Regions from separate parts of the Sporolactobacillus pectinivorans genome, predicted to be linked through region 1. Evidence: riboswitches for the same ligand, from Rfam matches in the RefSeq annotation. Region 1 holds a riboswitch; the other holds the start of a gene.
What was found. Region 1 has a riboswitch for S-adenosylmethionine ahead of COP04_RS18225 (ABC transporter substrate-binding protein). Riboswitches for the same ligand answer to the same signal wherever they lie in the genome.
Positions count from the first base shown of each region.

Region 2: another riboswitch for S-adenosylmethionine. It lies ahead of metE (5-methyltetrahydropteroyltriglutamate--homocysteine S-methyltransferase); the one in region 1 lies ahead of COP04_RS18225 (ABC transporter substrate-binding protein).

Region 1 covers NZ_NXGA01000001.1:3,722,113-3,730,723, reverse strand. Annotated here, with positions in the region: gene COP04_RS18230 (ABC transporter ATP-binding protein) at 1-455, opposite strand, end outside; gene COP04_RS18225 (ABC transporter substrate-binding protein) at 483-2,093, opposite strand; SAM riboswitch class I at 2,452-2,552, opposite strand; gene COP04_RS18220 (AMP-binding protein) at 3,242-4,843, opposite strand; gene COP04_RS18215 (DNA alkylation repair protein) at 5,795-6,421, opposite strand; gene COP04_RS18210 (GNAT family N-acetyltransferase) at 6,641-7,162, shown strand; gene COP04_RS19800 (hypothetical protein) at 7,562-7,714, opposite strand; gene COP04_RS18205 (MerR family transcriptional regulator) at 8,186-8,611, shown strand, end outside.
Region 2 covers NZ_NXGA01000001.1:3,299,967-3,308,577, forward strand. Annotated here, with positions in the region: gene COP04_RS16155 (DUF4129 domain-containing transglutaminase family protein) at 1-1,757, opposite strand, end outside; gene COP04_RS16160 (DUF58 domain-containing protein) at 1,759-2,865, opposite strand; gene COP04_RS16165 (AAA family ATPase) at 2,940-3,905, opposite strand; gene COP04_RS16170 (globin-coupled sensor protein) at 4,146-5,432, opposite strand; SAM riboswitch class I at 5,851-5,968, shown strand; gene metE (5-methyltetrahydropteroyltriglutamate--homocysteine S-methyltransferase) at 6,064-8,370, shown strand; gene COP04_RS16180 (N-acetyltransferase) at 8,459-8,611, shown strand, end outside.

The sequences.
Region 1 (8,611 bases):
GGATATTTTTTCAAGATCAGCTCTTGATCAGAAAGACCTACTTTATTCAGTAGGTCAATCATTTTTTCATTTCTCTCTTTGCCAGAAATTTTAAGATGGGCATCAATGATCTCTTCAATTTGGTTTCTGATTGTAAACACAGGATTCAGGCTGGTCAATGCATCTTGAAAAATCATGCTGATCCGGCTTCCGCGGATTTTATCCAGCTGACGGTCCGTAAGATTTTGTATTTCCTGATTCTCAAATCTTATCGACCCGGAAGTAATCCTGCCATTATTTTTTAATAATCCCAATACAGAAAGCATAGTCAGGCTCTTTCCAGACCCGGATTCTCCCACAAGGCACAATGTTTCTCCACTGTCTACATGCAGACTGACATCATGGACGAGAATCCGGTCTTCTGAATGAACCGTATATGTGGTATCAAGATGGTTTATCTCAAGCAAATGATCCATCAATGCTCATTCCCTTATGCCATTCTCCTATTTTTCCCACTTTTCAACATTGTTGAAGGAACCATAAATATGCGGTTCAGCGTGCTTAAGCTCTTTATTGTAAGCGCCGAGTGAGCGTAAAACATATGCCGAGTAAAGAGGAACATCATTTTGAACAATTTTATCAATGTTGCTGTACAGCTTTTTAGTTTCTTCCGTACTTTTCGCTGACTGAATCTTGGAAAGATTTGCGGCCAGTTCACTATTTTTATATTGCGGCCAGTCTCCATCACTATTGACGATCCAATCGACGTCCGGATAAGGGTCAATCGGAGATAAAGTATATTGAACGGCGAACAAATCAAATTTATGCTTCGCAGCTTTGGCCAGAAGATTGGAAAGATCCTGAGTCTGTACATTTACATTAATACCAATGGTCTTCAGATCGGCTGCAATAATATTAGCTGCCTGGACGAAAGTACTGTCACCGGAATCAACAAGAAAAGTCAATTGTTTTGATTTGTCCCAATGTGCTTCTTTAACCAGTTTTTTTGCCTGATCCAAATCAAACTTGACCGGCTTGATCGATGAGTCAAAGTATGGGCTGTAAGACGTAACGAAGCCATCAACTACCTCACCGTTTCCATTCAGTAAACTTTTCACGATCTGTTCTCGATTTGTAGCCAGTTGAATGGCCTTTCTAATTCGCACATCAGAAATTGTTTTGGTATTTAATAAAACGAGCTGATTCGTCAATGGCTGCTCTAAGACTGTTTTTACATTGCTTAATTTTTGAACGTTTTTATAATCTTCTTGTGGAAAGACACCCAATGTTTGTTGAACAAAATCAATTTCTCCAGATTTAAGCCCAGGATACAGTTGGCTTGCCGGAACAACTTTTAGGTTTAGATATTTAATTTTGGGTGCGCCTTTCCAGTAATTCTCGTTTGCCGTATAAGAGATATAATGATTCGAATCGTAATTTATCAATCTGTAAGGACCGCTGATTACGGTCGGTTTATTGAACCAGCTGTATTTGCTTAATTTATCAGGACTCACATTTTTTAGAACGTGCTTTGGAATTGTAAACAGATATCGCCCTATAGTATTATCAAAGGTTGCGAGCGACAGCGGGCTCTTTGTAATAAACGCTACTGTTTTATTGTCTACCTTTTTCAGGCCTGCGATATTCTTCGCCCCTTCCGGAGAATTTCCATTTTCATCAAATCCTTTTAATGCAGCATATCCGCCAATATTTACATTTCCGACCTTGGGATCGGTTAATCTCAGAACAGAGAAAATCACATCATCCGCTGTGATATCCTGACCATCCGACCACTTTGCATTTTTATTAATTTTGACGGTAAATGTCCGATTATCTTTTGTTGTAATGCTGTTCGCCAGCTGGCCGACAACATTCAGCTTGCTATCCAGTTCAATTAACGGCAGAAAACTGAACCCGATCGCGTATTTGCTTAATTCAGTAGCATCTATTAACAACGGATTGATCGTTGTCAATGAATCGGTAACGCCAATATTGACAACATTTTTATTAATCTTATTTCCAGTCGTCCCGCCGGGCGCACTGCTGCATCCTGTGAGCATTAAAATAACTAAAAGAAAAGATAAAATACAAACTATTTCCTTTTTAAATTTCATTGATACGCCTCCTCGTAAATTATTTTTAAATCTATGAAACCGGCTTTATGATTCTCCTGATCTCAATCTGTTCGTCAGTTACATAACAATTGTCTTTGCGAGATATTATTCTTTTATCCTGGCAGAACCGCTGCAGCGCCGATGATCATACCTTGCCATACATTCTGTGATCGTCGCACTCACCTGGCTGAATCAAAAAGATGGGGATTGGTTAACTCTATTGATAGTTTGCGTTTCTGCCCAGTTCTATTGAGCATTATCTGTCCCAATTTAGCTGGGAAAATTTAAAGTTGGGTATATAGAGACATAAATAAGGCTCCTTTTCACAGAATCAGAAAAGCAGCCTTTTTGCCGTCTCTTCTTATCTGTCAGAATTTAATCTGTTGGAATTGACACCATACACACTGTGCTGGTTGTCGGGTTTCATTGGGCCAGTCCCTCCGCCGCTCTTGATAAGAATGTTGATATTCATTTTTAAAAACAGGTCTTGCGAAACGTTTCTGCCTGACCATGCCCGGACGCGTTCCGGACTTTTGTTGCGCTGATCATTAGCTAAATTATAATTCATACTATTCGTATGTCAATATAATTTATTAAATTGTTTTGCAGTGCAAAGTGGACAGGAAGTCTATAACTGGGCATTAAAGACATTCAGTTACGCAGTTCGCGTTCTGCCGCGCAACAGTGAAATTTATTTGAACGACTGATATGAACCGAAGTCGCATCTAATCCGGAGAAAGTCGCACCTAATTTTTCGAGTCGTTTCGAGCCGTACTGAAATGGTTGCACCTAATTTCCTGGGTTGCATCGAAACGCATGAGGTATTGCTAGATACAGGTACTTTATTTGTTGCGCAGTACGCCCTTACTGCGCAACAATTCAAATAAGTTATCATGACATTCAATTGTTCGGCCACCGTTTTCATGACGAATCAAAAGAAAAAAGAGAACTTTTACGCGCATTGCTGGAACAGCGCTAAAAAATCCTCTGAAGAAAAAAGATGGAAAGACTTTACCTATTGAATGCGGACGGTATATACAGCTAACTCCTTCGAGTTGGCCGTCATCAAGTATTACGAACGAATAACATCATCCGACGTGGGTGCTGTTCTTTCGGCAAATGGGATTCTTTTCGTTTGCCAGATGCAATCAGGCGAGGTTCATACCACATCGCCTGACTTTCCGTGTCGTTGTTTTTTCAAATCCTTTTTCAAGAACTTCAAACACACGGATGTGTTTATAATCCGGCATTTTTTTGTTCACTTCATCAACAATCGATTTTACCATGGCTTGTATTTCTTCTTTTGCAGGAAGATGACCGATTATTTTGGCAACACAATCAATGTCCGGGAATATTTTGGCCTTCACGCAGGCACCTCCATTGCGATCATTTCCGGTAAGAATAAGTGCTTCACTGATCGTTTCCTTTTCCAAGAGCCGCGCTTCCAATTCCTCGGGATAAATGTTTTTGCCATTAGCTGTTACGATCACATTCTTCATACGCCCTTTGATATACAAAGCCCCGTCTCTATCGATGCATCCCAAATCACCGGTCCGGAAATAGCCGTTGCTGAAAGTGTCGGCCGTGGCCACCGGATCGTTATAGTAACCAAGCATGATGTTATCGCCCTTGGCAAGAATTTCGCCGACCCCGGCTTCATTTGGACTGTCTATCATCAATTTGACGCCAGGAATAGCAACGCCGGTAGATTTGGCATTGAAATAAAAATCATTATTTCCCGCCAGCAGAGGGGCAGATTCAGTGAGCCCATAGCCCTGCAAAGCCCGAATACCAAGCGCCAGGAAGTCCTCTACCACAGCAGAAGAGAGATCAGCCCCGCCGACAATGCACGTATGAATTTTGCCCCCGAGCGATTTATTTACTTTTCGACGGATGACCATTCTTATAAGCGCAGGAAAATCTCGAAGCGCCATTGAAATGGAAGAGGTTTTGAGCTTTGATTGATACTTTGCTGGACAACTCTTTAAGATAGCCGCATGAATCCGCTTGTCTAAAAGCTGAAGCAGCGCGGGAACTACGACGAGAATGGTCGGCCTGTATTCAATAATGTTACGGCGAATGGCATTCAGGCTGTCTGCGTAAGCAATACATGCTCCGCGTGACAGAATAAGCAGACAGTCCAATGTGCACTCGTACGTATGACAAAGGGGCAGGATTGAGAGGGTTTTGTCGCGTGACGTAATCTTTACAATTTGTGAGGTCGAAAAAATATTCGCGCAAATATTTTTTTGAGAAAGGCACACACCTTTTGGCTTCCCGGTAGTGCCTGAAGTGAAAATCAGCACACTCATTTCATCTTCAGCAATTGGAACGGTGTCAATTCGCGTATCATTTGCAGGCATAGGTGGCAGGGTGTCCTGCAAAGACAAAAGCAATCGTTCACTGCTGATCATCGGTCTTAGTTGTTCGAGTATCTCTTTGTCTGCGCACACCGCCGCGCAGTCGGCACTGACAATGAAATGATGCATATCTTCCGGTGAAAGTTCGCAATCGATTGGAACAGCCACACCGACTGTAGCGGCGCAAGCATAGTGCAGCACCCATGCATAGCTGTTTTTTCCAACGACTGCGATTCGCTTACCAAGCAAGCCAAGATTGAGAAAATGCGTGCCTAGCGTTCTGTACCCCTCTTTAAATTGAAAATAAGTCACATACCGATAGCTCCCGTTCCCAATCTTTATCTGAAAGGCAGGCTTTTTCCTGAACTTCTCTGCACTAGAGTAAATCATTTCCCGAAAATCAGTGTACCGTGTGGCCTTGTTCAACTTTTTTATTCTCAAATTCATGCTCCTCCGCCTGTTGATCATTCAGAATTTTACCTGGGACAATTGTTCAGCCAGATACAGCAGTTGTCTCTGAAAAGAGACCTGAGCCTGACTAAGAACTGACGCAGGCGTTGATGGATCAATCGCACAGTCCGCTTACTTTTGAGCACAGTGAAAATGTTGGATTTTGAATAAATCACGAATCCACTGATTGTGATTCGTGCGTAATCCCTGTGCCAAAAAGCGATGGATTGATAACATAATTTTTTCGCTTTCAATGTCTCTTCTAAGTACGTTATTTTTCGCGGATAGTTTCAATTAATTATAAACAGAAGTTACGAATGATTATCGCGCGTACTGCTGTTGATCAATTTAAATAAAATCAGGGCTTAGTTAATCTTGTTGAGGTGCGCAAGTTGGGTTAATAAAAAACATTATAGATGATCTGTTGGAATTTCTTTGTCTGGAAAACACCTTGGGTAAATGCGGTAAAGTTATCAGCAATCGGTGGTAATGTGGTAATGAGGATGATATAGCTGGCACATTATATTGGCTTTAATTACTAGGGATTAAGACGTCATTTCTGCACGTGCAACAGGCGTATTTGTAAAATATGTGGTAGTGTAAATAAAATTATGAGTTACTTCAAGTTTAACATCCCCTTATAAATTTCAATAATCTGAAACAGTTTTCAATGAGGGTTCTTATTTGTATAAATATCAGAATAAACATGTCCGTTCATGATAAAGTTTTTTCCATTTTCGGACAGAGCCAGCGGGCTCCGCAGTTTATTAGCCGTGTCTTATAAGCGGAAACTGAGAATGCATCAGACGAAACGAGTAGAATATCAGTCAAATTAGTTTGAAATCACACCTTTACGCCCAAGAAAAAGTTATCATAGTTAATCAATCTGGCTCATCCCTTGTTGTTGATATATTTTGTGGCAAATTTATAGACCTGATTAATAGATTTTTGGTTCAGCTCCCACTTGCTTAACTCTGAAATCACTAGTTCTTTGTGTTTTTTACTTATATCTTTCAGAGCATTTCCCACTGATTTTCTGACATATTCGCTTTCATCATATTTAAGATTTGATAATAAACAAATTGCCTGCTCAGGATTTTGCTTAAAATATTCTCTGTTCGTCCAAATTCGTAGTCCTTCAGTAACGGCCCTTCTTACATTTGGATTTTCATCAGCTAACCAACTATTTATAATCGGCAATGACTTCTCGTAACCCTGATTATGACAATAGATATCAAACGCTTTTGCTAAAATTTCTTGAACACGCCAGTTTTCATCAAGACTTACATTTTTCTTTAAATAATTTAGTGCTTTTTCCATTTGGGATGAGATGAGACCTAAAGTAAAAACGGATAATTCCCTTACTTGGTAATGAGAGGATGAATAAAGATTTTCAGCCATTTCATCGCACTGATCAATTGAAAGATTTTTCACTAAGAGTTTCGACATCTTTTCAATTTCCTTGAAGCTTACTTTTTCGTGTTTGATTTTCTCAACAAATGCATCATTGTAGGTCACCACGTTTTCCCCTCTACAAGCAGCAATTCATTCAAACCACTCGACCATTTTATTTTATAGCAAAAAAGTGGGTATTTCTGTTAAAAAATTATAAATATAGTGACAAACAAAATTTCTGTACACCTCCATTGGTTGTCTAGCGGTGGGCATTAGGTGTTAAATGGAATAAAAGTATAGCGCAGTCGATGCATAAAACGTAATAAGAGGAGAGCTTTGACAATGGAAAAAGACATAATAATTAGAGAAGCAGTAAAAGAAGATGCTTCTGAAATGTTTTCATATCTGAATAAAATTGGAACTGAATCCAACTTTTTAACATTTCGATTTGTTGAAGAATTGCAGTTGAATATCGTAAAACTTGAAAAGAGTATCGAGTCAATTTATAAAAGAAATAACGCAATAAACTTGGTGGCTGAATTGAACGGGGAAATTGTTGGAAATCTTAAGTTTTCAGGAGGTACAAAAGTTAGGGTAGCTCATACAGGTGAATTTGGAATTACTGTTCTAAAAAATTATGGAGGAAGAGGAATTGGAACTAAATTATTATCTACATTCATAGAGTGGAGCAAAAGTTCAAGGGTCATAAGAAAAATTAACTTGAGAGTACGTACTGATAATGAGAAGGCAATTCATTTATATAAGAAATTTGGGTTTGTTAAAGAAGGAACAATAAAAAGAGATTTTTTAATTGACGGAATATTTTATGACTGTTTTGCAATGGGGCTGTTCATTGACCAATAAGATATTCACACTGTTGCGCAGTAGTTCTATTCTCAGTAAAGAGCCATATTGTGGGGTAGACGAATACTGTGCAATAAAAGAAACAGATTTCTAGGAGATTTATATAATGAATGAGTTTAGCAATTTGTGATGTTTTTTTTGAAAATCACTAAAAGCTGTCTGAAAAAGACATTCAGGCAGCCTTTTATGTGTCACTTTGGGTGCGATAGTGCGATAGGCATACTGATGTAGTTTAAGGCTTAATAGATACTTTTGAATCAATCACTGACTGGACACTTAAACAAACTTTTTTCCTCTTTTTTGTATTATATATTGACTATTTCAGTAGGACGCAGACTAAGAACAACGGACTGAACTGATGCTTAATGTAATTTAGCTTGTCAGCTAAATAATTTCTAATCACTTTATTGGATAGGTCTGCAAATACCAGATAATAACTGCAATCACGCAGAGCATCGCTCCGATCATACGTCCGGACTTTTGAAGCTTCCCCGGCTTAATCAAAAATCTCAGACCAAAGAAGAGTAATACAACAACGAAGATAATGGCCATAATGCTTCCCCCTTAATTGAATATGACGGGCACTTTTGAACGCTGCACGTGCAAAAGTCTACGTACCCAGACGAGAAGCGTGGCTTCCTTTATGGACCGTTGACTCTTACTCTGTTTCTGGCATGCGTCGTTTTCTCGCCTTCCAGAAAACTGCATGTGTTCATCCTACGCCGTTACGATGCGTCACTTGCAAGCTTTTTAATACACTAACAACAAGGCCCCACAAAATGAAGAATGAAAGGCGTAGCTACACTTAAAGAATTTGATTTGATAGATTTTTCAGAGTTCATGCAATAAAGTGTACATGCAAACGTGAGCTGAAAAGAAAACCTGAAAGACTGATCGGATGATGCCATCTGTAGGACCTCACATTTCTTCAAAAAATCACTTGCTTGTGACGTAACGTTGCGTACTACAATAAGAGCAATCGGAAGGAGCGGCCGCTTCAAATGAGAGAAAAGAGGAACTGGAATGACGCATGATCGGCAAATTGACACATTGGCAGGAGGAGAATTGACGGATGCACGTCATTTTACAGTCGGCGAGCTGGCGAAGCTCGTTGGTGTCAGTGTCAGAACGTTGCAGTACTATGATCAAAATGGGCTGCTGCCAGCAACCTTCAGTGAAGGGGGTAGAAGAATATACGGACGCGATGCCGTTTTCAAACTGCAGCAGCTGCTTTTTCTGAAAGGGCTTGGCTTCTCGCTCAAGGAGATCCGCAGCATCATACAGCAAGGCGATGCGACGGATTTTAAGCGGATTTTCACCGAACAGCGTGACATTCTGTTCAGAAAGATTGAGAATCTGCAGCAAATTGTTGGTACATTGAATACGGTCATTGCTGAGACGGAAAACGGTAGTAGCGTCAGTCTTGAGAAGCTGATTGTTATTCTTGAA
Region 2 (8,611 bases), 420 kb from region 1:
CCGGTGGATGCGTTTTGTCCCGCATTTTTGTTTGTACTGATCGATGCAGCCTTTCCGTTTCCCTGCGCCGCACTTGCAAACTGGCCTGGATCCGTAAAGGTCGGTGTCGGGTCGAAGCTTACCCATCCGCTGCCCGGAAAATAAACTTCGACCCATGAATGCGCGTCAGCGTTTCTGATTTCATAAACGGACCGTAACACTCTTTTACCGCCTACTCTGTCCTCGGACTCTCCCATATAAGTACCACTTGAAAATCCCTTCACCCAGCGGGCGGGAATGCCTTCAGACCTCAGTAGGACAACCATGGACGTTGAAAAGTTATCGCAGTAGCCGACATGAGAATCAAACAGGAACTGATCCACATAGTCCTGATTCTTGGCGGGACGCGGCACTCGGTTGGTCGAATAGCTAAATCTGGAAGACTTCAAATATCTGACCACCGCCATCACCTGGTCATATCTATTGCCTTGACCTGCCATGATATGACCAGCAAGTGTGCGCACACGATTTGGAAGCTCTTTCGGCAGCTGCAGATCCAGATTGCGGATTTGAATCGGGTCATTTCCCGATGTGACCTTCCGCAGAGCCGAAACCTGGAAAGTCGGTTCAAAATAGCTGATTTGCTCGGATTTTGCCGGCTGCTCTTTCTTTGTCAGCACTTGTCCGGCTTCCTGATTCAGACTCAGCTTCCCCCCCGGGACGCTTATCGCCGTCAGTTGCCCCACATAAGGTAAAATCGGAGGACTCGCCTTGAAAAAAGAAACTGACGCTGTTTCCTCTGTTACTTTTGTGCTGCCTTCATACAAGGTAAGAGCACTTTCGCTTGAAGGTTGTGTCAGTGGAATAGTGTTGGTGCCGCCGGATGCCCAGCCTTTTCCAGTATAAGTATCTTTTGAAGCAACGCGCCAATAGCTTGATCCGCCACTCACATGTGCGGTGAACAAGACCGTTGCGTCCATTCCTATAGAGCCGCCAAGATTCGAGTCATCCGAATCATAGCCAATCCGCTGGCCGGCGGAAAAAAATGAACCGCCCGCATTAAAACCTTGTAATCCCTTGTTTTGCAGAAATGCAATCGGGCTGGGCCACTGCGGCCCGGGCTTAGGGCCGGAGAAACCTAGAAACAATAACAGGGCGGCAAGGACAACGATAGAAGTCCAATATCCGAAAGATTGTCCTCTTTGATTTGTCGGCGTGTTGCCCCGCATCTCAATAAATCTCTGGATACCCAGTATCAGCAATCCTGTCAAAATCACGATGACAATCGATGGCCCTGTTTTATAAAATGTAAATGTGTCAACAAGGCTAAGACTGGCGACTGCAAGGAAAAAAAGCAGATAAAAGCGGCCTGTTTTCAGCCAGTGCCACAGCGTAAAACAAATCAGCCATAGCAGCACAAAAAAAAGAAAGGCACTGAATAAATCAGATAGTTTCCCGAGATCCCCCCGCCAAACCAGCAGCGCGTTTCTATAAATCTCACCTGTCGCAGAGAGAATCCAGCTGCGGCTGAATATCGGCTCATTTCTGTAAAAATAAAAATGAATACCGTTGCTGATCAGCATGACACCCGCCAGCGCGTTGAGCCATCCGGGCACACGAAAATAAAACAGCAGCATGGGAACTATAATGAACAAAAGAAGCAGCAGGTGATTATTTAGAATGGTCAGCACAAGCACAGGTTTGACGCATTCCCATAACATAAAAACAGCCAGACAGAAGATGGCTGCACGGAGCCATTTATTTGAAATACTCTGCATATTAGTTCCCCGCCTTCAGAATCTGCCTGAAGTCGTCACCGGCAACAAGATAAAGTGAAAAGAAAGGCGAAAGGTAATGAGCCATGCCCTCTTTTTCCGGATCATCAGTCACATAGAAAAGGGTTTGAACCTGACGGGAGGAGCGTGCGCCCGTGGTCAGCTGTTCAAAAATTTTGGAATCGGTACTTACGGCAAAAGCCGTTGTTTTCTTACGGATTGAGATTGGGAAATCACTGCTTTTCAATGCATCCTCTTTTGTCAGTTCAGCGAGAATCCGATAAGCTTCCGTCAGTTCTTTTAAATTTTTTCGGTGAAGAATCAATGCTTTTTTCGTACGGCTGCAAGTCAGCTGAACTGTATAATCTTTTTGAAGGAGGGTTTTGACAAGGGATGCCGTATAAGAAATGCTCCGCTCAAAGATGTTCTGTGAACAAGCTTCATCTGAAATATAAACAACGGAAGCCCGAGGCTCTCCTTCAGGTTCGTATTGTTTTGTCACTAATTGATTGATTTTAGCTGTCGATTTCCAGTCAAGCCAAGACAGCCTGTCGCTCGGCTGATAAGCTCGGACACCGTTGAATTGAGAAAGATCGGCGTCATTTGCCGAAAAGCGGAAAGTATTATTGCCTGCCTGACCCTCTGAAAGATTGATGGGCTGCATTTTGGGATAGACGAGAATGTCACTGCTGCACGGCAAATTAACTGTTTTCCGGTAAAAGCCAAATGGATCTTCTATTTTTAATTTGATGGAAGAGAGAGCATATTTCCCCCGCTTCATGTCTGCAATAGAACAGGAAAAAGAGGCTTTTCGCCCCAGCCAGACAGATAGGCCGGAAGATGAAGCATGGAATACAGCACCTTCTCCATACTCTGTATCTTCACGGGCTGTGACTAGGAAAAAAGGAATGAGTAATCTTTTTTTTAAAATAAGCTGTGTCCGCAGCGTATCCCCTGCAAATATTTGCCCATTTTCAACTACCCTCGATGCTTCGATCCATCGAAGCGGATAGACTGCCAAAAAGATTATGTAGAGCATCACAGGAAGAAACGCATAAAAGATAAACCAACTGACAAAGCCGCCCTGGACCATCGCAAAATAAAACATCAACCCAAAGACCGCTATTACAATCCCTAGCCTGAGTATGCTGCGTCGTTGATAGCGAAACAATGAAGAAATGTGACTCATTTGATCATTTCACTCGAAAGGATGGGGACATCAATCTGTTCAATGAGCTCCCGGATCACCGATTGTGCAGTAAATTCCGAATTAGCCGTACTTTGTCTCATTACGATTCGATGTGCGAGCACAAATGGCGCAACGGCTTTAACATCATCGGGGGTGACGTAATCCCGTTGATCAATGAAAGCATAGGCACGCGAGGCTTTCAATAAATCAAGCGCCCCCCTCGGGCTCACACCTAGATAGATCATTGGCTGCTTCCTTGTCGCAACGACAATATCGAGCAAATAATTTTTTACACTGTCTGATGCATAAACGTGTGCCACCAGTTGACGAAGCTCAAGTATATCGGAAGTAGTCAGTACAGGTTTGACACCAGCCAGTTGATTTTCACCCGACATCCTGTCCAGAATCGCAAGCTCATTTTCCCTGCTGGGATAGCCCATCGACAATTTCAACAGGAATCGGTCCAGCTGTGCCTCCGGGAGCGAATAAGTCCCCTCGTACTCGATCGGATTCTGAGTCGCCATGACGAAAAATAATTCAGGCAGAGACCGCGTCACCCCATCCACTGTAACCCGCCGCTCTGCCATACCCTCGAGCAGTGCAGACTGTGTTTTCGGCGAAGTCCGGTTAATCTCATCGGCAAGTATCACATTACCCATCAGCGGGCCCGGCCTGAATTCAAATTCTCCGCTTTTCTGATTGAAAATGGACAGTCCCGTAATATCCGAAGGAAGTAGATCCGGTGTAAATTGAATGCGTTTAAAATCAGCGCCTATTGATTGAGCGATTGCGCGGACAAGTACCGTCTTCCCCACTCCCGGGACATCTTCTATGAGTACATGCCCGCCGGCGAGCAGCGCGACGGTGATCAGCCGGATAATCTTTCTTTTCCCGACAATGACTGTTTCTACATTATTGATCATGTCTTCAATCAACTGATTCGCAGCAAGACTTTGTTTCATAGCGCTTCCTCACTTCTTAATAATATCTGACTATTAAATCTTTAATTTCTAATTTCATTGTACAAAAATGATATTTTTAATGCCAATAAACTGGTTTTACTATTTTTTCATTAATTCCAAAGTTTCACAAAGCTGATAAAAATTTGAAACTCAGAATATACCAAAGAAAAAAGAACCACACGATCATATTATTCGCATGATTCCGCTATTTTCAGTCTATTATGTTTTGATAGTCGGCCGTTACAACTTCTCCATTAGCTGGTTTGCGGCATCTGTCAGTGTTTCTGTCCCTTGGCCAAGTTTCTCCGCAACTCCTGCCATGACATCCATATATTGATCAATTTCACCGGACAGTGCACTGTTCTTATCAACTGATTTAATAATATCCTCAAATTTCTGGCCGGTTTGCTTTGATTCTGCCATTCCTTTTTCAATGATTGCTGTTGTCTTGGTCAGCGATCCAACGACATTAACCGTTACATCGGCTGAATGGGCAGTCAGGTCGGAAATCTGTGCCATCGCTTTATTTGTTTCCTCAGCCAGTTTTCTGATCTCCTGAGACACGATTGTGAAGCCCTTTCCGTATTCACCTGCTCTTGCCGCCTCGATTGCGGAGTTCAAAGCAAGGATATTTGTCTGTTCGGAGATATCTTTGACAAGGCCGGTCACCCTTCCGATTTCCTGTGAAGAACTTTCCAGATTCTGAACCATTTCCCCCATTTCTCTGACCGAACGGCTGGCATCATTAACTTGAGAAAAAAGCTGTTTCAGCTGAATCTTACCGCCCGATGCCTGTCCTTTGGCCCTTTCGGCTTCTTCACTGCTTTGATGCACTGTTTCTCTGACATGTGAGAAATGATTAAGCAAATCATGGACAGAATCATGGGTTTGCGCTGACAATTGCGTCAGATCGCTGCTGACCTGCCTGATTGCCGATCTCAGATCCTCACGTCCTTCTTCATACTCTTTCTTCAGATTTTCGGCATATTCCGCCTCATAAACTTCAAGAACAATTTGTTGCTCCAAACTGATCATTTTATTTATTGCGCAGATCATCCGCTCTGCCGCGGCAGGCTCCACTGTCAGACGAAATACAATCTGAACTAAGCTTGACTGAAGGTTCTGAAAGGTGCCCATGTAGTACGACGGGGTCAAAGCTATTTTATAATGCATTTTCCCAACGCGGACCCTTCTTTCAAGGAAGGAGTCATCAATAACCCCGGAAAAGAAATCCATGACATGGACGGCGAGTGTCTGACTCAGTTTCTCTACCGAACTGTAACGATCAATAATTTCTCGAAGTTCATCGATCTGATAGAAACTGGAATAAAAGTCTTTTGCAATCTGGTTGATTTCTTTTTTTACAAAAGGCTGTAATGTTTTAAGCAGCTGCAAATCGGAAACAGTTAAATCTAGCATTTTAAGCTTGTCCATTATTTTCGGATCATCAACAGTGATTGAAGTTCTTTCAGATTTTGCTTTCTCAAGCCAGCTCATACCCGGCCCTTTCTTAACACTAAAAACCATGCTTATCTGCCTGCTTTCTTTTTATGCCGAAAGATTTTTAAACATTGCTCCTGAGACATTGATATGCCCGGATGAACAGATCCAAGCATTTCACATTTACTGATTTGAATGTGCAATCTACGAATGACTGTTGCAAAATTTCTGTGGCTCTATTACCTATGGACCCTGCCCTGCTTCCGGAAACAGATACTTTCACTTAAAATTCTCCTCAGGAAGAGGTTTACTATAATAATATCCCCTTTAGTCCTTAAATACGCGGATAAATTTTTTACCGCTTTAATGTTTTTAAAGAATACCACTTATTTATCGGCATAAAAGTGGATTGACTTAATAGCCATTGCAACCTTCTTAAATTAAATTGACGAACAAACGGATTCATGATAAACTCTTTTTAACTTAAAAATGGTGTTTTTGTTGACTCTTATTAAGAGTGGCGGAGGGACTGGCCCTATGAAGCCCGGCAACCTTTCAATTTTTATGAAAAAGGTGCTAATTCCAGCAAAGCTTCCAAATTTGGCGGCTTTGAAAAATAAGAGGGTGCGGATGATCGATCAAGCCTCTCTAACGAATAGAGAGGCTTTTATTTTTGCCCCTCAGAGATGATCACTGATAAACAGGAGGATGGAGAAAAATGGCAAAAGTGCTGAGTTCAAATCTTGGTTATCCAAGAATCGGCGAAAAAAGAGAATGGAAGAAGGCTCTCGAGCAGTTCTGGGCCGCAAAGATTTCAAAGGACAAATTTTTGAAGACCGTGAAAAATCTGAGGCTCAATTATCTGAAAAAGCAAAGGGAAGTCGGTGTGGATCTCATACCGGTCGGCGATTTCAGCCTTTACGATCATGTGCTGGATACCGCCGTTCTGTTCGGACTGATTCCTGAACGATTCAACAAAGACGAAAAGGAAATTTCACTTGAGACCTACTTTTCAATTGCCCGCGGCAATAAAGAAACGGAAGCGTCGGAAATGACAAAGTGGTTCGATACAAACTATCACTACATCGTTCCTGAAATCAGTAATGAAACCCAACCTCATATAACATCAAACAGGCTGCTCGCGCTGTTCAATGAGGCGAAGGAAGAATTGGGAATCACCTCGAAACCGGTCATTGTCGGACCTGTAACTTTGCTGAAGCTTTCCAAGGGCTATGATCAGGAACACTTTCAGACTCTGCTGGATTCACTGATTCCACTTTACATTCAGATCTTCAGTGAATTGAAAAATGCCGGAGCTGAATGGGTGCAGATTGATGAACCAATTTTAGTAAAGACGCTGACGCCCGATGATCTCGCCGTTTTTCAGAAAGTCTATCAGGCATTCAAAGAAGGCGTTCCGGGTCTGAAACTGCTGCTGCAGACTTATTTCGAAGCGGTCGATGACTATAAAGAAGTTGTAAAATTACCGATTGACGGCATCGGTCTCGATTTTGTTTATGGCAAAAAAGCCAATCTTGAGGCAATCAAAGCTTATGGCTTTCCCCAAGATAAAGTGCTCGCAGCCGGTGTGATCGACGGACGCAACATCTGGAAAACAGATCTTGCCGCAACTTTTGATGAACTTGAAAGTTTGCTCGCCACTGTCGGGGGAAAAGATAAACTCTGGATTACCCCATCTTCCAGCCTGCTTCATGTCCCCGTCACAATCGAGAACGAGAAGGAACTGGACCCTGTCCTGAAAAACGCACTCTCGTTTGCCGATCAGAAACTGGCGGAAGCAGTGGCTCTGGCAAAAGGACTGAATGAGGGCAAAGAAAACATCACAACTATTATAGAAAAGTCCGGCAGGGACCTTGATGCACTTCAGCAGTCGGCCCACCGTAACAATAAAGATGTCCGGAAAGAGCTGGATCAGCTTGACAGCGATCTGCCGTCACGCCCGGGTTCCTACAAGCTGCGGCAGCAGATCCAGCAAGACGCATTTCAGTTGCCACTGCTGCCGACGACCACAATCGGAAGCTTCCCGCAGACAAAAGAAGTCCGCCAGGCCCGCCGCAATCTGCGAACAGGCGAATGGACGAAAAAACAGTATGACCAGTTTATAAAAGATGAAACGGCCAAGTGGATCAGTATTCAGGAAGATATCGGCATTGATGTGCTTGTTCACGGAGAATTTGAGCGGAACGATATGGTAGAATACTTCGGTGAAAAACTGGCCGGATTCGCATTCACCCGTTTCGGCTGGGTACAATCCTATGGTTCACGCTGTGTAAAGCCACCGCTGATATTCGGAGATGTCGCATGGAACTCGCCGATAACCGTTGGAGAAAGTGCCTACGCCCAGTCGCTGACCAAAAAACCGGTCAAAGGCATGCTGACGGGCCCTGTCACGATCTATAATTGGTCATTTGTTCGCAATGATATCAACCAAGCCGACGTGTTTAACCAAATCGCACTTGCACTGAAAAAAGAAATCCATTCGCTTGAAGAAGCGGACATTCGAATGATTCAGGTCGACGAACCGGCGCTGCGTGAAGGTCTCCCGCTGAAGGAAGAAAAAAAGGCCGATTATCTGCACAGTGCCATCTACGCATTCCGCCTGACTACTTCATCTGTCAATAATGATACCCAGATTCATACGCATATGTGCTATTCAGAGTTCGATGAAATCATCGAAGCTATCGATGCGCTGGATACCGATGTCATTTCGATTGAAGGCGCCCGCAGCCACGGTGAAATGATATCAACTTTTGAAGCATTCAAGTATAAAAAAGGAATTGGTCTGGGTGTATACGACATCCACAGCCCGCGTATCCCGAGCGTTGACGAAATGAAATCCTACGCCGAACGGGCACTGAAAGTACTGGATCCGAAAATCTTCTGGATCAATCCGGACTGCGGCCTGAAAACCCGCCGGCCGGAAGAAGCCATTCCGGCATTAAAAAACATGGTTGAAGCCGCTCAAGAAGTCCGCGCCGAACTCGGAGACATAGTTGAAAAATAAAAAAATATTATCCGGAAGAGCCGTGGCATTGCCACGGCTCTTTCTAGTTGTGATGGGATCAATCTTTTAATTACAAGGAGGACAGAATATGCATCGTGTCAGAAAAGCAGAAAGTAAGGAGATGGATACGATTTATATGATGGGATATGACGTCTGGTCCAATCATTCGGCACCCAATGAATATCTGGAAATTTGCAGACATTCAGTCAAGTATAAGCAAGGAGAATGGTACGTTCTGACG